2 regions of the Massilia sp. R2A-15 genome follow, and region 2 is predicted to be linked to the other one. Evidence: predicted binding sites of a transcription regulator. Region 2 holds the regulator's gene; the other holds the start of a gene.
The links. The regulator LexA, encoded in region 2, represses DNA repair genes until DNA is damaged. The targets are predictions, from matches to a motif close to ACTGTATNNNNATACAGT.
Positions count from the first base shown of each region.

Region 1 (10,130 bases), 1.0 Mb from region 2:
CGTAATGGCCGAAATGCATCGGGCCGGCGCCGAGCACAGGATGCGCGGCAATCAGTTCCAGCGCGCGCGTCCACAGCGGCAATCGCGCCGAGGTCGGGTCGATGGCCGTGCGCTGCGCCACAGCGCCAAGCAGGCCGGCAGGACCGAGCCCGAGCGCCATCGGCAGGAGGGCGAACAGCAGCGCGTAGATCGCCAGTCCGCCGCACGCGGTCACGACCATCGCCTTGCAGTAGCCGTACGCGTGGCGGCGGCGCAGGACCAGGGCCACGACGCAGCCGGCCGCGATCCCGATCATGGTCCCGCGCCCGGTGGTGAGGAACAGCAGCGCCCACCAGAACGCGGTGAGGGCGAAGACCCCGCAACGGGCGATCCGCGATTTCACCAGCACGCACAACAACACCAGCAGCGGCAACGCGACCGTCTGGGCGTGATTGAGGAATCGGTAGTTGCTGAATCCCGGCGCGAAGATCTCCACGCCCGGCTGGATGTGGTTGCTCACGGCGGCGGTGTACAGCAGCGCCACTTTCAGAGCGTAAGCAGCGCAGCCGATGGCGCAGGTTTGCAGCACCAGCGCCAGGCCGGCCGTGCGGTTGCGCGAGATTTCCTGGGCGATGAATAGCGAAGCGAGCAACAGCATCAGCAGCATCGCCATCTCCAGCAGCGCGTGGCGCGCCGAAAATGCAAACAGCGCGGAGACGGCGCCGCAGGCGAAGAATCCCGCGAGCGACCAGCGCAGACCGCGCTGCTCCGGCGCATTCAGCAGGCCAGGCAGGCCGCGCAACAAGGCCCCGGCGGCGAGCACGGCGTACAGGGCGAGCTGCCAGAGCCGCTGCTCGTCATGCCCGTCGGCGAACAATGCGATGACGCCAATCCCGGCGCAGAGCTGCAGCGTTCCGGACAGCGGCAGGAATTGTTGCGTCGTCAAGTAATTCGGCCGCATCCCATCAATGGCATTGTCGCGCTGTTGCATCGTCTCACCCTGTCAGGTCGGAAATGGAAAAAAGCCGCCCGAGGGCGGCTTTGATACTACGGCTTGCGGTATTAGGTACCCGAAGCTGCTGCTGGTGGGTTGTTCTTGATGATGGCGTTGTAGGCGGCCGAGTTGTCGGTGGCGGTCATCGAGCTGGTGTTGGTCCAGGTCACTGCCGAGGTGCCGACGGTCGGGGTCATGATGATCGTCTTGCCGGAGGTGTTCTTGCCGATGTCAGCCAAGGTCAGGGTGACTACGCCAGCGCCGGTGATGGTTGCGCCGGTGACTTCCTTGGTTGGGGTGAACGCTGGCAGGTTAGCCGCGGTGTTTGCGGTGTTGCAGTTGGCAACATCGCCGTTTTCCTGGCCGCACAGGGCTACTGCGGTCTTCAGCGAACCAGCCGACGACAGGGCGTTGGCGATCTTGGCCTTGACGGTGTAGTCGCTGTATGCAGGAATTGCCACTGCCGCCAGGATACCGATAATCGCCACGACGATCATCAATTCGATCAGGGTGAAACCAGCTTGTGCCTTCTTGACCATTTTCATCGATTTCATTTTAAAGCTCCTTCGGGGTGGGTTGTTGTGTGTGTCGTGCTACTGACTTGGTATAAAGCAATAGCCGTGCCAGCCCGAAAACAATGCTTTTGATTATCTTTCCGATATGAAATTAGGGTAGATCCGACGTTTTTTGTCGATCCGACTGACAATTCTTGTCAGTTGCCCGCCGAAAATTGTCGTTTTGGCGCGGATCAGCAATTTTTGGCGGCGAAGCGCATCCGGGTGCCGGTCAGTTCCAGCACGTCGCCATCACGCAGCGCGCGCGGGACGGCGGTGACGGCGTCGGCGTTGACGCGGCCCACCGCGTCGCCCTGGACCTGCGCTATATAGTAGGCGTCCGGATGGCGGCTGATCACCACCACCAGCACGCCGGGACTGCCCAGCGTCGTCAGCGGTTTTTGCAGCGACAGGGTTTTACCGGCACTGGCGCCATTGAGGATCTCGATGCAGCCGAGCGGCGCCGGCGCCGGCGGCGCCTCCTGCGCCAGGAATTGCACCTCGTAGGTGGCGATGGCGGCCCGGTCGCCCGGCGCCAGCACCGCCTGCGCCACGCGCTGGCCGTTGACGAAGGTGCCGTTGCTGCTGCCCAGGTCTTCCAGCACCGCCTGGTCGCCGCGGCGGGTGATGGCGACATGGCGCGCACTGACGGCGCCGTTGGCGATGACGATGTCGTTGTCCGGGTGGCGGCCGATCGTCATGCGGCGCTCGGTCAGCTCGACTTGCCGCACCACCTCTTTGTTGCGCGATATGATCAGTTTGGACATTGCCGGCCTCCGCCTGGACTGTAAACGCACATGGGGAGCGTCGCCGCTCCCCATATATTCTACCTAGTCTGGCGCCGGGCAAGTTATCCCGGCAGCAAAAGCCTTACAGCATGGCCTTCAGCAGACGCGCCATTTCCGATGGATTCTTGGTGGCTTTGATGCCGCACTCTTCCAGGATATCCAGCTTCGCTTGCGCGGTGTCGGCGCCGCCCGAGATCAGCGCGCCGGCGTGGCCCATTCGCTTGCCCGGTGGCGCGGTGACGCCGGCGATGAAGCCAACCACCGGCTTCTTCATGTTTTCCTTGACCCAGTACGCAGCGTTGGCTTCGTCAGGACCGCCGATTTCGCCGATCATGATGACCGCGTCGGTATCCGGATCTTCGTTGAACATCTTCATGATGTCGATGTGCTTCAGACCGTTGATCGGGTCGCCGCCGATGCCCACTGCCGACGACTGGCCCAGGCCCAGTGCGGTCAGCTGGCCGACTGCTTCATAGGTCAGGGTGCCCGAACGCGAGACGACGCCGATGCGGCCCTTCTTGTGGATGTGGCCCGGCATGATGCCGATCTTGATTTCGTCCGGGGTGATCAGGCCTGGGCAGTTAGGACCCAGCAGCAGGGTCTTCGAGCCGGCTTTGGCCATGCGGTCCTTCAGCGCCATCATGTCGCGCACAGGAATGCCTTCGGTGATGCAGATCGCCAGGTCGAGGTCGGCTTCGACGGCTTCCCAGATCGCGGCGGCGGCGCCCGCTGGCGGCACGTAGATCACCGACACGGTCGCGCCGGTGGCGGCTTTCGCTTCCGACACGTTGGCGTAGATAGGAATGCCTTCGAAGTCTTCGCCGGCCTTCTTCGGGTTCACGCCGGCGACGAAAGCGGCTTTGCCGTTCGCGTAGTCGCGGCACATACGGGTGTGGAACTGGCCGGTCTTGCCGGTAATCCCCTGGGTGATGACTTTTGTATCTTTATTGATCAGGATCGACATGTTATTTCCTTCGAATTAGGCTTTACCAGCGGCAGCGGCGACAACGGCTTTCGCTGCGTCTTCCATCGTATCGGCGGCGATGATCGGCAGGCCGGAGTCGGCCAGCATCTTCTTGCCGATGTCTTCGTTGGTGCCCTTCATGCGGACAACCAGCGGCACTTGCAGCTGCACGGCCTTCGATGCGGTGATCACGCCTTCTGCGATCACGTCGCAGCGCATGATGCCGCCGAAAATGTTGACCAGGATGGCTTTCAGGCCCGGGTTCTTCAACATGATCTTGAACGCTTCGGTGACTTTTTCAGCCGTCGCGCCGCCGCCCACGTCGAGGAAGTTGGCAGGCTCGCCGCCGAACAGCTTGATGGTGTCCATGGTCGCCATGGCCAGGCCGGCGCCGTTGACCAGGCAGCCGATGTTGCCGTCGAGCGAAATGTAGGCGAGGTCGAATTTCGATGCTTCGACTTCGGCCGGATCTTCTTCGTCCAGGTCGCGGAAGGCGACGATTTCAGGCTGGCGGAACAGCGCGTTCGAGTCGAAGTTGAACTTCGCGTCGAGGGCGATGACCTTGCCCGAACCGGTGATGACCAGCGGGTTGATTTCGGCCAGCGATGCATCGGTTTCCCAGTAAGCCTTGTACAGGCCCTGCAGCTGAACGCGCGCATCGGCGATCGAGCCGGCCGGCACGCCGATCTTGGCGGAGATGTCGTCCGCTTCGGCGTCGGTCAGGCCGACGGCCGGATCGATCGCGATCGAGTGGATTTTTTCAGGATGCGAGTGAGCGACTTCCTCGATGTCCATGCCGCCTTCCGACGAGGCCATCAGCACGACGCGCTGCGAAACGCGGTCAGTGACCATCGACACGTACAGTTCCTGCTTGATGTCGGCGCCTTCTTCGATCAGCAGGCGACGGACCTTCTGGCCTTCAGGGCCGGTCTGGTGGGTGATCAGCTGCATGCCCATGATCTGGTCGGCATATTCCTTGACCTGCTCGAGCGACTTGGCGACCTTGACGCCGCCGCCTTTACCGCGGCCGCCAGCATGGATCTGCGCCTTGACGACCCAGACCGGTCCGCCCAGCGTTTCAGCCGCTTTGACGGCCTCTTCCACGGTCATGCACGGAATGCCGCGCGGTACCGTCACCCCGAACTTTCGGAGGATTTCCTTGCCTTGATACTCATGGATCTTCATGCTGGCTTCCCTTCTTCAGAAACTGTGTTTGTAGAATTACGGTTGAAATACGATTGGTTCGCGCAACTGGCACGCGCACTGCGACTGCTAACTATTTACTATCAACTATTGACGACTTTCAGTGCCCAACGCGGATAGTAGCGGGCAACGGCGGGACCATCGACGCGCAGCGCATGGCAGCGATCGAGCTGGAATGGACGTTCAGGGGAGTCATCGACCGCATCGCCGTCGCGCGTCTTGATGACGTCATTGGCATAGGCCTGGATGGCGGCGGTCGGCAGCACCAACGCCAGTTCGGTCAGGTGGGTGCAGCCGAGCACGCCAGCGAGGCGGTCCTTCAGGTGCAGCCGGAAATGGTTCATCAGCGACAGGCCGACCAGGCTCTTGTAGGCCGGCGCGATGGTGTCGCAATAACCGGGATACGGCACCTTGTCGGAGGCCGCTTCGGCATCGACGATGACCAGGTCGCGGTTGATCGTGATGCGCAGGTTCAGGTCGTGCACCGGGTCGCCGCCTTCGCGCAGGCCGGAGGCGAGCTGGATGTCGTTGACCTTCACGTCGCTGATGCGCGCGTCGAGATCCCACAGGCCATCCTCGCGCGCAAAGGCGTCAACGTGGATCGCGCGGGTATGCCGTAAAGCGCGGCGAACAGGTGGAGACAAGGGCATAGAGACCAGGGCCGGCGATGCGGCGGTAAATAGTGATGCAGCCGTGTGCTGATGCACGTCGCCGCAGTTTCTACGGAGACAACCGCTCTTGCGGCGCTGCTAAAACCCCAAAAGTTTAGCACAAGACTGCGCTCGGTTGCACTGCAACATAGAATTTTGCCCGATATTGAGCGATTTTATTGCCTCTTGATTAAGGTTATGCGGTGTGCGCGCCGCTGGAGTCGGGAGTCTGGTCCTGCGGACCTGTCCCCGTTGGTGGCGATCCCGAGACGGCCCGCTGCGAAGCGGGGGTGGGCGGCGATGACAAGCCAGGCGGCAGCGGCTTCGAGATGAACAGCGTCATCAGCTTAAAGGTGGGAAGTAGTTGCAGCGCCGGATCGAGCGGCGAATCGCCGGGCTCGCGCGCAAAAAAAAAGCGCGGCGCCTTCCGCCGGTGAGGAGTATGCGCGCTCAACCGAAGTTGCCGCATACGGCGAAAGGCGCCTTGCTGGGAAATCGTTATCCAATCAACGGGTCCAAGCCCGAAAGACCAGCCCCGGCAGAGATGCCGCCGCCGCTTTTTCGCGCGCGGCGACGACGACGATGGGGTCAGGTCCGCGGGACCAGACCCCGGTTTCGCCGACCGCGCGGCCTTGCGAACGGCACCGACAGAACCGAGGTCAGGTCCACGGACCTGACTTCCAACCTCACCCGCTTCGGCGGCTATTCGAACTCGTCGTCGCTGCCCTTGATGGCCTTGCGCACCGCCGACTGCGAGAAGCCGCGCGTGAGCAAAAAGCGCATCTGCTTCGCGCGCCCCGCCGCATCCGTCGCCACTTCGCCAAACTTGCGCTGCCAGACCTCGGCGGCGCGCGCCGCTTCGGTGTCGGCCAGCCCCGCCTTGAGCTCGGCCAGCGCTTCGCCCTTGACGCCATGCTGCTGCAGTTCGGCGACGATGCGATTGTTGCCGTAGCGCGCTCCGCGCCGGTGAATCAGCGACTCGGAAAAGCGTTCCTGCGACAGCCAGTTGTTTTGTTCGAGGAAGTCGAGCAGCGCATTGACGTCGTCGCCCTCTTCCGCATACTTCGCCAGCTTGCGCCCCAGTTCGAGCCGGCTGTGCTCGCGCATCGACAGGAAGCGCAATGCCCGGCCCTTCAGGCTCAGCTGGGGCGCAGCCATGGTATTACTCGGCCACGGCTTTCAGCTTGGCGGCCGGCTTCGCTGCCTCTTCGCCGGCAACCGGCGGCAGCTCGCGCACGCCCAGCGCCGCGCGCACCTTGTTTTCGATCTCGCGCGCCAGCGCCGGACGCTCGACCAGGAACAGGCGGGCGTTGTCCTTGCCCTGGCCGATGCGCTCGCCGTTGTAGCTGTACCACGAGCCGGACTTTTCGACGATCTTGTTGTCGGCGCCCAGGTCGAGGATTTCGCCTTCGCGCGAGGTGCCGGCGCCGTACAGGATGTCGAAGTGCGCTTCCTTGAACGGCGGCGCGATCTTGTTCTTGACGACCTTGACCTTGGTTTCGTTGCCGATCACTTCGTCGCCCGACTTGATCGAGCCGGTGCGGCGGATGTCCAGGCGCACCGATGCGTAGAACTTGAGCGCGTTGCCGCCGGTGGTGGTTTCCGGGCTGCCGAACATGACGCCGATCTTCATGCGGATCTGGTTGATGAAGATGACCAGCGTGTTGGTGCGGTTGATCGAGCCGGTCAGCTTGCGCAGCGCTTGCGACATCAGGCGCGCCTGCAGGCCCGGCAGCGAGTCGCCCATGTCGCCTTCGATTTCGGCGCGCGGCGTGAGCGCGGCCACCGAGTCGATGACGACCAGGTCCACGCTGCCCGAACGCACCAGCGCGTCGCAGATTTCCAGCGCCTGCTCACCGGTGTCGGGCTGGGAGATGAGCAGCTCGGACAGGTTGATGCCCAGCTTTTGCGCGTAGCCCACGTCCAGCGCGTGCTCGGCGTCGATGAAGGCGCAGGTGCCGCCCAGCTTTTGCATTTGCGCGATGGTCTGCAGGGTCAGCGTGGTCTTGCCCGACGATTCAGGGCCGTAGATTTCGACGATGCGGCCGCGTGGCAGGCCGCCCACGCCCAGCGCGATGTCCAGGCCGAGCGAACCGGTGGAGACTGTTTGCACTTCTTCGACCGGCGCGTTGCCGTCCATGCGCATGACCGAGCCCTTGCCGAACTGCTTTTCGATTTGCGCCAGCGCCGCTGCCAGCGCCTTGCCTTTTTCTGCGGCGTTCAATACGTTTTTCTTGTCGTCCATGGTGTTCTTTCAGTCTGGAATAAGGGCTGGTCAAGGGCCAGCGGGCCGGCACAGACGACACTGTACAAAAATACAGTAGTCTTTGCAAGCGGTGTTTTCGCGGCGTGTGAAAAATATCAAAATTGGGCAAACGGCAGCAAAAACTCGCCATGAGGCGCTAAATGCAACACAATGGTCACTTCGATATCACGGGGTCCGCCATGCGTATTTTACTTGCCGAGGATGATAGCGTGCTTGCCGATGGATTGACGCGTTCGCTGCGCCAGTCCGGGTACGCCATCGACTGCGTCAAGAACGGCCCCGACGCCGACACCGCGCTGTCGACCCAGGAATTCGACCTCTTGATCCTCGACCTGGGCCTGCCCAAGATGAGCGGCCTGGAAGTGCTGCGCCGCCTGCGCGCCCGCGCCTCGCTGCTGCCGGTGCTGATCCTGACGGCGGCCGATTCGATCGAGCAGCGCGTCAATGGCCTGGACCTGGGCGCCGACGATTACATGGCCAAGCCGTTCGCGCTGTCCGAGCTCGAGGCGCGGGTGCGCGCGCTGACCCGGCGCGGCGCCGGCGGCGGCGCAACGGTGATCCGCCACGGCCCGCTGTCGTACGACCAGGTCGGGCGCAGCGCCTACATCAACGACCAGATGCTCGACCTGTCGGCGCGCGAACTGGGCCTGCTAGAGATCCTGCTGGCGCGCACCGGCCGGCTGGTCTCCAAAGAGCAGCTGGTGGACCACCTGTGCGAATGGGGCGAGGAAGTGTCGAACAACGCCATCGAAGTGTACGTGCACCGGCTGCGCAAGAAGATCGAGGTGGGCGGCGTGCGCATCGCCACCGTGCGCGGCCTGGGCTACTGCCTCGAACGCAGCGCCGCCGAACCGGGTCCCGAATCGAAGTGAAGGCGCGCGAGAGCAGCCCTGCCCTGCCCGCTGCCGCCGGCATCGAGCTGGCGCAGCCGGCCGGCGCCGAGGCGGACGAGAACATCCAGCATTCGCTGTTCGGCGAGATCCTCGACTGGATGCTGGCGCCGCTGCTGCTGCTGTGGCCAATGAGTATCGCCATCACCTACCTGGTGGCCAAGTCGATCGCAAACCAGCCGTTCGATCATGCGCTGGAGGACAGCGTGACGGTGCTGGCGCAGCAGGTGCGCGAGGTGGACGGCAAGGTGGTCTCGCGCCTGGCCGGCGGCGCGCGCGAGGTGCTGCGCGCCGACGACATCGACAACGTCTACTTCCAGATCGCCGGGCCGCACGCGGAGTTCGTCGACGGCGACCGCGACCTGCCGGCGCCGCCCGAGGACGAGCGCAATCGCGGCGCGACGGTCCTGTTCCGCAACGACGCCATGCACGGCACGCCGGTGCGCATCGCCTATTCCTATGTGAACCTGCGCCCGGCGACGGCGCGCGGCGAGCCGCCGCCGCAGGCGCTGATCCAGGTGGCCGAGACGCTCGACAAGCGCGCGCAGCTGGCCAACGAAATCATCAAGGGCGTGATCCTGCCACAGTTCATCATCCTGCCGATCGTGCTGGGCCTGGTGTGGCTGGCGCTCGCGCGCGGGCTGTCGCCGCTGGCGCAGCTGCAGGAGCGCATCCGCGCGCGCCGTCCGGACGACCTGTCGCCGATCGATTCGCGCCAGGTGCCCGAGGAGATCTCGCCGCTGGTCGGCTCGCTCAACGAGATGCTCGAGCGCCTGTCGCAGACCATCGAGCTGCAGAAGCGCTTCATTGCCGACGCCGCGCACCAGATGAAGACCCCGCTGGCCGGCATGCGCATGCAGTCGGAGCTGGCGCTGCGCCAGGTCGACCCGGACGAGATCCACCGCTCGCTCGAGCAGCTGGCCAAGAGTTCGGAGTCGGCCACGCGGCTGGTCAACCAGCTGCTGGCGCTGGCGCGGGCGGAGAACCAGCCGGCGCGCGGCGAGGCGTTCGAGCAGGTCGACCTGGCGGCCGTTGCGCGCGCGACGGTGCAGGACTGGGTGCAGGCCTCGTTCGCGCACGGCATCGACCTCGGTTTCGAGCCGCCGGACGCGCCGGTCGTCGTCGCGGCCAATGCGCTGATGCTGCGCGAGCTGCTGTCGAACCTGATCGACAATGCGCTGCGCTACACGCCCGACGGCGGCAGCGTCACCGTGCGCGTGCGCAGCGCGGCCGGCGTGGCGATGCTCGAAGTGGAAGACACCGGACCGGGCATCGCGCCGTCCGAGCGCGCGCGCGTGTTCGAGCGCTTCTACCGCATCCTCGGCAGCGGCGCGCCTGGCAGCGGGCTCGGTCTGGCGATCGTGCGCGAGATCGCCCAGCAGCACGGCGCCGAAGTCGAGATTTTCAACAATCCCCACAGCCCCCTGAAGCAGGCGGCCGGAAGCCTGTTCCGCGTGAGCTTCCCGCCGCCCGAACCGCCCCATGACGAAGACGCCTGATCCCATCATTCCCCTGGCCGACGCCGGCGCCGCGGCCCAGCGCCAGCTGGTGCTGCAAGGCGCGCGCGCCACGCACTGGCAGCGCACGCGCCGCCTGACCGGCGCCCTGCTGGCGCTGTGGCTCGCCACCACCTTCTGCAGCGCGTTCTTCGCGCGCGAACTGGCGGGCCTGACCGTGTTCGGCTGGCCGCTGCCGTTCTACCTCGCCGCGCAAGGCGCCGCCCTGATCTACCTGGCGATCCTGGCGGTGTACGCGCTGGCCATGCGCATCTACGACCGCGCCTACCGCAACCGCCTGGGTCCAGCGCAGGCCGGAGACGCCGCTTGAACGCCGCGTCCAGCA
Region 1 covers NZ_CP131935.1:3,910,996-3,921,125, forward strand. The annotation lists gene Q4S45_RS18000 (O-antigen ligase) at 1-925, opposite strand, end outside; gene Q4S45_RS18005 (pilin) at 1,042-1,518, opposite strand; gene Q4S45_RS18010 (FHA domain-containing protein) at 1,722-2,294, opposite strand; gene sucD (succinate--CoA ligase subunit alpha) at 2,398-3,279, opposite strand; gene sucC (ADP-forming succinate--CoA ligase subunit beta) at 3,295-4,464, opposite strand; gene Q4S45_RS18025 (DUF2889 domain-containing protein) at 4,566-5,132, opposite strand; gene recX (recombination regulator RecX) at 5,835-6,290, opposite strand; gene recA (recombinase RecA) at 6,295-7,377, opposite strand; gene Q4S45_RS18040 (response regulator transcription factor) at 7,578-8,270, shown strand; gene Q4S45_RS18045 (sensor histidine kinase) at 8,267-9,787, shown strand; gene Q4S45_RS18050 (DUF4212 domain-containing protein) at 9,771-10,115, shown strand; gene Q4S45_RS18055 (sodium:solute symporter family protein) at 10,130-10,130, shown strand, end outside.
Region 1: recA (recombinase RecA) is a predicted target of LexA. The motif match lies at 7,437-7,454, and genes of this name have one in related genera.

Region 2 (10,130 bases):
AACGGCGCCCACCTGTTCATGAGCGACGGCACGGCGGCGATCCGCGTACTCGATCCGAAGACGCTGGCCGAGGTGCGGCGCATCCAGGTCAGCGCCGAGGGCAGGCCGATCGCCAGCCTGAACGAGCTCGAATGGGTCGATGGCCAGCTGTTCGCCAACGTGTGGGGCAGCGACGTGATCGCGCGGATCGATCCGGAGACCGGCAAGGTGGTCGGCTGGATCGACCTGACCGGCCTGGCCGACAAGGACTGGAAAGGAATGGGGCCGGACGACGTCCTGAACGGCATCGCGTGGGACGCGCAGCACAAGCGCCTGTTCGTCACAGGGAAGCACTGGCCGAAGCTGTTCGAGATCGAGCTGGTGGAGCGCACCGGCCGCCGTTAACGACAAAGGGATCAGGTTCGGCGAACCTGACCCCATTTTTTCAAGCGCCGCGAATTACAGCACGTGGGTGCCGACCCACCAGGCGATCGCCGCCATGAAGGCCGATGCCGGGATCGTGAAGACCCATGCCCAGACGATGTTGCCCGCCACGCCCCAGCGCACCGCCGACATCTTCTGCGCCGAGCCGACGCCGACGATCGCGCCAGTGATGGTGTGGGTGGTCGATACCGGCACGCCCAGCGCGCTGGCGATGAACAGCGTCATCGCGCCGCCGCTTTCGGCGCAGAAGCCGCCCACGGGCTTGAGCTTGGTGATCTTCTGGCCCATGGTCTTGACGATGCGCCAGCCGCCGAACAGCGTGCCGAAGCTGATCGCCGTGTAGCAGCAGATCACCACCCACATCGGCGGCGTATGGTCGGTCGGCAGCGAGTAGCCGGCGAAAATCAGCAGCATCCAGATGATGCCGATGGTCTTCTGCGCGTCGTTGCCGCCGTGGCCAAGGCTGTATGCCGCGGCCGAGAACAGCTGGAAGCGGCGGAACCATGTGTCCACCTTGCGCGGCGTGGATTTCACGAACATCCACGACACGATCAGCATGATGATCGAACCGAACACGAAACCGAGCAGCGGCGAGACGACGATGAAGATCACGGTCTTGAGCAGGCCGCCGCCCACCAGCGCGCCGGTGCCGGCCTTGGCCACGGCCGAACCCACCAGGCCGCCGACCAGCGCGTGCGAGGACGACGACGGAATGCCGTAGTACCAGGTGATGATGTTCCAGATGATCGCGCCCACCAGGGCGCCGAAGATCACGTACTGATCGACGACATTCGGATCGATGGTGCCCTTGCCCACCGTAGCGGCCACGCCCAGGCCGAAGATGAAGATCGCGATGAAGTTGAACACCGCGGCCATCGCCACCGCCGTCTGCGGCTTGAGCACGCCGGTCGAGACCACCGTGGCGATCGCATTGGCGGCGTCGTGGAAGCCGTTCATGAAGTCGAACAGCAGCGCCAGGGCGATCAAGAGCCCGAGCACGTAGATACTCATGTGAAGAGTTTGCATGTACAGGCTTTCCGCTTACGCGTTTTCGACGATGATGCCTTCGATGATGTTGGCAACATCTTCGCAGCGGTCGGTGACGGTTTCGAGGATCTCGTAGATCGCCTTCAGCTTGATCAGGTTGCGCACGTCCGGCTCGTCGCGGAACAGCTTGGACATCGCGGCGCGCATCACGTGGTCGGCGTCGGACTCGAGGCGGTCGATCTCTTCGCAGATCGAGACGATCTTCTGCGAGTTGTCCATGTTGTGCAAGAGGCCCACAGCCGCCTGCACTTTTTCGCAGCACGCCAGCGACAGTTCGGCCAGGCGCTTCGCTTCCGGCGTGACCGCCTTCAGGTCGTACAGCGACACGGTCTGGGCCGCGTCTTCCATCAGGTCGAGGATGTCGTCCATGCGCGTGATCAGCTGGTGGATGTCGTCGCGGTCGATCGGCGTGATGAAGGTCTTGTGCAGCATGTCCACCGTGGCGTAGGTGATCTTGTCGGCCTGCTTCTCGATGCCCTCGATCGCGTGGCAGCGGTTTTCCAGGTCGTCGAAGTTGGTCATCAGGCCGACCATCTCGTGCGCGCCTTTGACGCAGAGCGCCGCATGCTGGTTAAACAGGTCAAAGAATTTGCCCTCGGTGGGCATCAAGCGTCCAAACATATTGTTCTCCGTTAGGGGGTGCTGCAAGTGCTGAAGGCGCGCGCGCGGCACGGCGCCTTCGGGTTGTTAGTCGCCCTGGTACAGTGCCAGGCCGCCGCTGTAATTGCCGAATTTGGTGTACTGGCCGATCCAGGTCAGGCGCACCGCGCCGATCGGACCGTTACGCTGCTTGCCGATGATGATCTCCGCGGTGCCCTTGTCGGGCGAATCCGGGTTGTAGACCTCGTCGCGGTACAGGAAGATGATGACGTCGGCGTCCTGCTCGATAGCGCCCGATTCGCGCAAGTCCGACATGATCGGACGCTTGTTGGGGCGCTGCTCCAGCGAGCGGTTCAGCTGGGACAGCGCGATCACCGGGCAATGCAATTCCTTGGCCAGGCCCTTCAGGCCGCGCGAGATTTCGGAGATCTCGGAAGCGCGGTTGTCGCCCGGCTGGTTACCCGTCATCAGCTGCAGGTAGTCGACGATGATCAGGCCCAGCTTGCCGCACTGGCGCGACAGGCGGCGCGAGCGCGCGCGCAGTTCGATCGAGTTCAGCGCCGGCGTCTCGTCGATGTAGAGCTGGGCGTCGTTCATTTTCTGGATCGCGTGGGTCAGGCGCGGCCAGTCCTCGTCGAGCAGGCGGCCGGTACGCAGGCGGTGCTGGTCGAGCTGGCCGACCGAGCCGAGCATACGCATGGCCAGCTGGGCGCCGCCCATCTCCATCGAGAACACGGCCACCGGCAGGCCGGCGTCGATCGCGACGTTCTCGCCAATGTTGACCGAGAACGCGGTCTTGCCCATCGACGGACGGCCGGCGACGATGATCAGGTCGCCCGGCTGCAGGCCCGAGGTCATGCGGTCGAGGTCGATGAAGCCGGTCGGCACTCCGGTGATCTCGCTCTGGTTGTCGCGCGAGTACAGCTCGTCGATGCGCTCGACCACCTGGGTCAGCAGCGGCTGCACCGCGACCCAGCCCTGGGCGCCGCGCGAGCCGGCTTCGGCAATGGCGAAAATCTTCGACTCGGCCTCGTCGAGCATCTGCTTGACTTCCTTGCCCTGCGGGTTGAACGCGTTGCCGGAGATTTCATCGGCCACGGTGATCAGCTTGCGCAGCACGCCGCGGTCGCGCACGATCTCGGCGTAGCGGCGGATGTTGGCCGCCGACGGCGTGTTCTGCGCCATCGCGTTCAGGTATTGCAAGCCCCCCACTTCCTCGGCCTTGCCCAGGTTGTTGAGCGCTTCGAACACGGTGATGACGTCGGCCGGCTTGGCCGCGTTGATCAGCTTGACCAGCTGCTCAAAGATAATGCGGTGATCGTAGCGGTAGAAGTCTTCCGCGTGCATGAAGTCGGCAATGCGGTCCCACGCGGCGTTGTCGCGCAGCAGGCCGCCGATGACGGACTGCTCCGCCTCGATGGAGTGCGGGGGGATGCGGAGGGCGTCGAGTTGCGGATCGGAGGGGGCATTCATGGCGCGAATTATACCCGTTCCGGGTCGGCAGACAGCAATAATTGGTGAGAAAAAACTGACAGCATCAGACGCAAAAAAGCCGGGATAACCCGGCTTTATGGTCTCATCTCGCGGGCGCATGGCCCGCGATGCGAGGGTGCTGCTTAGGCTGCTTCGCCCACGACGGCCACGGTGATTTCCACCACGACGTCGGTGTGCAGAGCGACGGCAACTGGATGGTCGCCGGCGGTCTTGAGCGGGCCGGTTGGCATGCGCACTTGTGCTTTCTCGACAGCGAAACCTTGCTTCGTCAGCGCTTCGGCGATGTCGAAGTTGGTAACGGAACCGAACAGACGGCCATCGACGCCCGCTTTTTGAGCGATGGCGATGGTCATGCCGGACAGTTTCTCGCCCTGGGCTTGCGACGCTGCCAGCTTGGCGGCGGCGGCCTTTTCCAGTTCGGCGCGCTTGACTTCGAATTCGGCGACAGCCGATGCGGTGGCGCGGCGGGCCATCTTTTGCGGGATCAGGAAGTTACGTGCGTAACCGTCTTTGACTTTGACGACGTCGCCGAGGTTGCCGACGTTAACGACTTTTTCTAACAGGATGATTTGCATATTTTTCTCCAGGTTCTCTGCAGCGATTAAGCGTGGTGCAGGTCGGTGTATGGCAGCAGCGCGAGGTAGCGTGCGCGCTTGATGGCGGTGTCAACCTGGCGCTGGTAGTGCGCCTTGGTGCCGGTCAGGCGTGCTGGCATGATCTTGCCGTTTTCCTGGACGAAGTCCTTCAGGGTGTCGACGTCTTTGTAGTCGACCTGCTCCACGTTGGCTGCGGTGAAGCGGCAGAATTTCTTACGCTTGAACAGTGGGTTCTGTTGTTTGCGCTTTTCTTTAAGCTTGAGCTTGTTCTTGTCGAATTTTTTACCGAATGCCATTTTAGGCTCCTGTATCTAAAAAGTACCCCGCTTAGGCGGCGGCACTGAAATCAATGATGTGAAACACCAGCGCTTTGCTGTTGCGATTCTTTTTGGCCAGAAATCCCGTGAACTGGTGCGCTGCGCCCAACTCGGCCCGTGCAAACCGCCCTGAAATTTCGCCCGCGGCAAGCGCGGCAATTTCAAACTCGGTCAACCTTGGCACCCCTGCTTCCACCTGCTGCGAACTATGCGTCAGGGTGGCGGACACGATCGGCACGCCGGCCGGGGTGTAGCGCAATACGTCGCGCTCCGAAATCGATGCTACAAACTGAAGTTGATTCACTTCACCAGCTTAAGGTTCCAGCCGAAAATCAGGCAGCGGCTGCAGGTGCTACTGCGGCGGCCGGAGCTTCCGAGCGGTGGCTCTTGGCTGCGTCTTCACGTTGTACCGACTTCATCATCGGCGACGGCGCGGTTTCAGCCTTCTTCATCTTAACGGTGAGGTGACGCAGCACGGCATCATTGAATTTGAATGCGGTTTCGAGTTCCACCAGGGTCTCGTTGTCGCACTCGATGTTCATGCAGATGTAGTGTGCCTTAGGCAGCTTCTGGATCGAGTAAGCCATCTGACGACGGCCCCAGTCTTCGACGCGATGGATGTTACCGCCGCGCGCGGTGACGCTGGCCTTGTAACGTTCGATCATCGCCGGGACTTGCTCGCTTTGGTCCGGATGGACGATAAAAACGATTTCATAATGACGCATGCATAACTCCTTAGGGACGTTTAAAACAAAAGCCCACCTCGGCGTCAAGACGAGTGTGGGAAGGGAAAGCCGGCAATTATAGCGCGGGAGTGGCGCCCGTGGCAACGGGTTTGTGGCGTCAGGGTGCGCGCGGCGCGGGGAAATTGGACGGAGCAGGCACGAAATCGTCATCGAACAACTGGTCGCGCGAATAGGGAATCGCCGCGGGGAAAATCTTTCGGTCCAGTCCGGTTTGCACGGAAGCGCCACGAACAGCCCGCGGATAGCTCTTTTCGGCCGCCTGCATCGCTAGTGGCGCCAAGCTAGGACTTTCTTCCAGCAGCAAAGCCAGCGCGGAGCGCTGTTCATGGATCGTACCCAGCCAGCTGCGTGACTTGCGTTCGGGCTGGTATTCGCATTTGAGTAAATGAATGATCAACACTTCCAAGCGGCTAGCGAGCTCCTTGCGAAGACTACCCATGGCGTCATCCAGTTCCTCAATCAGGTGATCCACGTCCAACTCGGCAAGGCGGCGCTGGCGCAGCAAGGCGTGCTGTTGTTCGTACCACAGCATCAGATCTTGATCATAATCTGCGCGCTGGGATCGATCCGATTTGAGTTCAAGCATAACGACCTCCTGCTCCCAAGATAGCACCAAAAGCCCGCGCCGGCGTGATGGGCGCCCACCTCAAATCGAACAAAATCCGGTCTTCATGCGGTTTTTTGTGAATTTCCCTTGCATTCGCCGAAATACTGTACAAAAATACAGTCTGTTCATATAACCAGCACCCGCACCCCAATGATCAAGCTCACCGCACGGCAAGAACAGATCCTTAACCTGATTCGGGATGCAATCGAGAACACCGGCTTTCCTCCGACCCGCGCCGAGATCGCCAACGAACTGGGCTTCAAATCGGCCAACGCCGCCGAGGAGCATTTGCAAGCCTTGGCGCGCAAAGGCGCCATCGAAATCGCGCCGGGCACCTCGCGCGGCATCCGCCTGGTCGGCGCCGCCAATCCCGAGCCGATGCCCATGCCGCCGCCCACGCTGATGATGTCGCTGCCGCTGGTCGGCCGCGTTGCCGCCGGCTCGCCGATCCTCGCGCTCGAGCATGTCGAAGCCACTTACAGCGTCGATCCGTCGATGTTCTCCTCCAAGCCGGACTTCCTGCTGAAGGTGCGCGGCCTGTCGATGCGCGACGCCGGCATCATGGATGGCGACCTGCTGGCGGTGAAGAAAATCGACAGCGCGAAGAACGGCCAGATCGTGGTCGCGCGCATCGGCGACGACGTCACCGTCAAGCGCTACCGCAAGACCGGATCGCTGATTGAGTTGTTGCCGGAGAACCCGGACTTCAAGGTGATCAAGGTCGATCCCTCGGTGGACGACTTCGCCCTCGAGGGCCTCGCCGTCGGCCTGATGCGCACCTGGCACTGATCCTGGCGGTGGGCACGAGTTCAGCGAGACCGGGCTCGATCCGCCGCGCCGGCAGCGCCCGGAACATTTTCGTTCGCTACGGGGCCGCTTGAAATCGCTGATGGCTATTTTGGGATCGTGACAGCTGGCGCATTGCGGATCGTCCAGTCGCGCCAGATGGCGTGGTCGCGCCTGTACCGGTCCATGTCCGCCATGCGCTGTTCCCAGCGATTGCTCTCGGTGGTCAGGTACGCGGTGGTCTGCAACATCCACGCTTCGCGCGACGCCATCACCTGCGCGGCGGTTTGCTTGCCATGCTCCGCCACTGCGGCATACACCTTGCCGAGGTGCTCCCTCGCCTGGCCGAGTTCCTGCTCGCTCATCAGCAGCGCAATATCCTCGGGGATGCGCTTAGCCGGCGGCAAGACGCTTTCGAGATTGCTGATGAAGCCGTTGTAGCAGGCCCGGTAGGCCTCGAACGCAGCGCTCACTTTGCCAATCTCGCTCTTGGTCCGCGACACGTCGGGAGCCTTTGGCTGTACACAGTTGAATTCGCCGGCAACCAGGTCGGCGCCGTCGTAACCGGTGGTCCAGTACGAAATGTCGGCCAGACGCTGCTGGCGTTGCCCGGTCAGGCGGGTCGCCGCGACAGCACCCGGATGACCGGCCGCCGCAGCCTTGGCGAACAGGGCGTCGCCCTTCTCGCGATCGAGCGGCGCGCCCTCCCCGTACCAGTACATTTCACCAAGGCGCAACTCGGCCTCGGGATTGCCGGCGTTCGCCAGCTGCGTGTACAGCGCCAGCGCCTGTCGATAATCCTTGCCGTTCAAGGCTTTCGCCGCGTCGGAGAGATCGGCTGCGCAAGCAGTAGCCGCGCCCGCGATAAGGAACACGCCCGCAATGAATCGTTTCATGCTGTTCTCCATGCCTGAGGGTGATTAAAAGTTTCGCTTTTTTTGGTGCATTTCAAGCTGGCTCGAGGCAAACGGTCGCCGACAGGCCGCCCCTACTTCCTGGGCTGCGCGCGGGTCGCGATGTCGATCGCCCCGTTGTTCGACACGCGCTGCCTTTCCATGTCGTCCAGGTACTGTTTTTCGCGCAGTTTCTGGGTCGTCAGGTAATCGGTGGTTTTCGCCATCCATTTGTCGCGCTTCTCGAGTGTCTGGTCGGCCGTCAGCTTGGCGCGGGCCGCAACCGCCGCATAGACCTTGCCCAGATGCTCGGTGGCCTGGCGTAGTTCCTGCTCGCTCATCAGCAGCGTCACGGCTTCCGGGATGGCCTTTCCGGGCGGCATGACGCTTTGGAGATGGTCGATGAAGCCGTTATAGCAGGCTGTGTAAGCGTCGGCGGCCTCGCTGGTCGCCGTCACCGCCCGTTTGGTCTGGGAGAACTCAGGAAACTCCGGCGCCACGCAGTTGAACTTGCCGGCGACCAGGTCCGCGCCATCGTAGCCGGTGGTCCAGTAGGCGATGTCGGCCAGCCGCTGCTGGCGGTCGCGACTGAGGCTGGTGGCCGCGACGGCAGCCTGGTTGCCTGCGGCGGCGGCCTGGGCGAACAGGGCATCGCCCTTGGCGCGGTCGAGCGGCGCGCCTTCGCCGTACCAGTACATCTCGCCCAGGCGCAGCATCGCCTCGGGGTTGCCGGCACCGGCCAGGCGGGAATACAAGGCCAGGGCCTGGGGATAGTTCTTGGCGTTCAGCGCAGCGGCAGCGTCAGACAGTTCATCCGCACCGGCGGCGCCGAAGGCCAGAATCAACACTGCACACAAAATCGAACGTTTCATGCTGCGCCTCCGGAATTAATGGAACATTAATATTCCCACCATTTACGCCGGTTGACAACAGGAATCGATACCTGCGTTCGTGAGGCACTATTTGCGGTTAGGCACGTAGTTGTTCCTGCGCGCGTCGAGTTCATTGCTGCGATCGCTCGCGGTGGAGGATTTGACCAGGTCGTTGTGGTCCTTGACCCAGGCCTCGGTGGCGCTGCGCCACGCGGCGAAGTCGGCCAGCGTCAGCTTGGCGCCGGCCGAACTCTCCGCGGCGATGCCTTCGCGCGCCTGCGCCAGCCGGGCCGTTGCCGCTGCGGTTTCCTGCTCGTTGAACAGCTTGAGCAGGTCTTCCGGCACCACCGACGCCAGCGTCTCGTGGGCGTTCATGTTGGCCACGAAATCGTTGTAGCAATCCTGCCAGGCCTGGACGTTGTTGCCGATCCGGGTGATGTCGTCGTTCACCTTGGAGATCGCGGGAATGCGCGGCGCGACGCAGCGGAACTTGCCCGACTTCAGGTCGGCGCCGTCGTACTTGTTGACCCAGTAGTCGATCTCGGCGCGCCGCGCAACGCGCTGCTTCATCACCTCGAGTGCGGCCACGGCGGTCTTGTCGCCCTTGGCCGCGGCCTTCCTGAACCACAGCTCGGCTTTGGCGTCGTCGACCGAACCGGCTTCACCGTACCAGTACATCTCGGCCAGATGGCGCTGCGCATCGACGTTGCCGGCGTTGGCCAGCTTCGTGTACAGCTGCAGCGCCTGCGGATACGCCTTCTTCTGGAACAGCGCGTCGGCGGTGGCCAGTTCGTCGGCGTTGGCGGCCAGCGCGGCCAGCGCCAGGCTCAGGCAGAGTACAAGTTTCTTCATTGGTCCCAGTCCTCGGAAAGTGTCAGGCGTCCAGCGCGCCCTTGAAATCGGCCAGCAAGTCGGCCGTGTCCTCGATGCCGACCGACACGCGGATCAGCGATTCGGCGATGCCCATGCTGGCGCGGCGCTCGGCCCCCATCTCGAAAAAGATGGTGTGCGCCACCGGGATCACCAAGGTGCGGGTGTCGCCCAGGTTGCTGGCCGGGATGCCGACCTGCAGCCGGTTCAGGTAATCGAAGCAGTCGATGCCGTCCTTCAGCTCGAAACTGAACAGCGAGCCGTAGGAACGGAACAAGGCGCCGGCCAGCTCGTGCTGCGGATGCGACGCCAGGCCGGGATAATGCACCGCCGCCACGCGCGGGTCGGCCTCCAGCATGCGCGCCAGCGCCAGCGCGTTGGCGCAGCTGCGCTCCATGCGCAGCGCCAGCGTTTCGGCGCCGACGGCGATGTGGTGCGCCGCTTCCGGCCCCAGCGAGGCGCCAAAGTCGCGCAGGCCCTTGGCGCGCAGTTGCGCCATGCCCCACTGCTTGGGCGGATTGCGCTTGTAGTTCTCGGCAATGTGCGGGTAATCGTTCCAGTCGTATTCGCCGGTATCGGTCAGGCTGCCGCCCAGCGCGATGCCGTGGCCGCCGATCGACTTGGTCAGCGAGTTGACCACCAGGCCAGCGCCGACCGATTTGGCGCGGAACAGGTAAGGAGTGGTCATGGTGTTGTCGACCACGAACAGGATGCCGCGCGCGCGGCACAGCGCGCCGATGCGGGCCAGGTCGGCGACCTGGGTGCGGGGGTTGGCGATGGTCTCGGCGAACACCAGGCGCGTGTTGTCCTTCAGCGCCGCCTCGACGTTGGCGACGTCGGTCGCGTCGACGAAATCGACACCGACGCCCTGCCCGGCCA
Region 2 covers NZ_CP131935.1:2,897,856-2,907,985, forward strand. The annotation lists gene Q4S45_RS13365 (glutaminyl-peptide cyclotransferase) at 1-384, shown strand, start outside; gene Q4S45_RS13370 (inorganic phosphate transporter) at 439-1,449, opposite strand; gene Q4S45_RS13375 (DUF47 domain-containing protein) at 1,465-2,091, opposite strand; gene Q4S45_RS13380 (replicative DNA helicase) at 2,158-3,543, opposite strand; gene rplI (50S ribosomal protein L9) at 3,687-4,139, opposite strand; gene rpsR (30S ribosomal protein S18) at 4,166-4,456, opposite strand; gene priB (primosomal replication protein N) at 4,488-4,781, opposite strand; gene rpsF (30S ribosomal protein S6) at 4,810-5,202, opposite strand; gene Q4S45_RS13405 (DUF29 domain-containing protein) at 5,321-5,809, opposite strand; gene lexA (transcriptional repressor LexA) at 5,981-6,619, shown strand; gene Q4S45_RS13415 (sel1 repeat family protein) at 6,724-7,512, opposite strand; gene Q4S45_RS13420 (sel1 repeat family protein) at 7,605-8,381, opposite strand; gene Q4S45_RS13425 (tetratricopeptide repeat protein) at 8,469-9,233, opposite strand; gene Q4S45_RS13430 (cystathionine gamma-synthase family protein) at 9,256-10,130, opposite strand, start outside.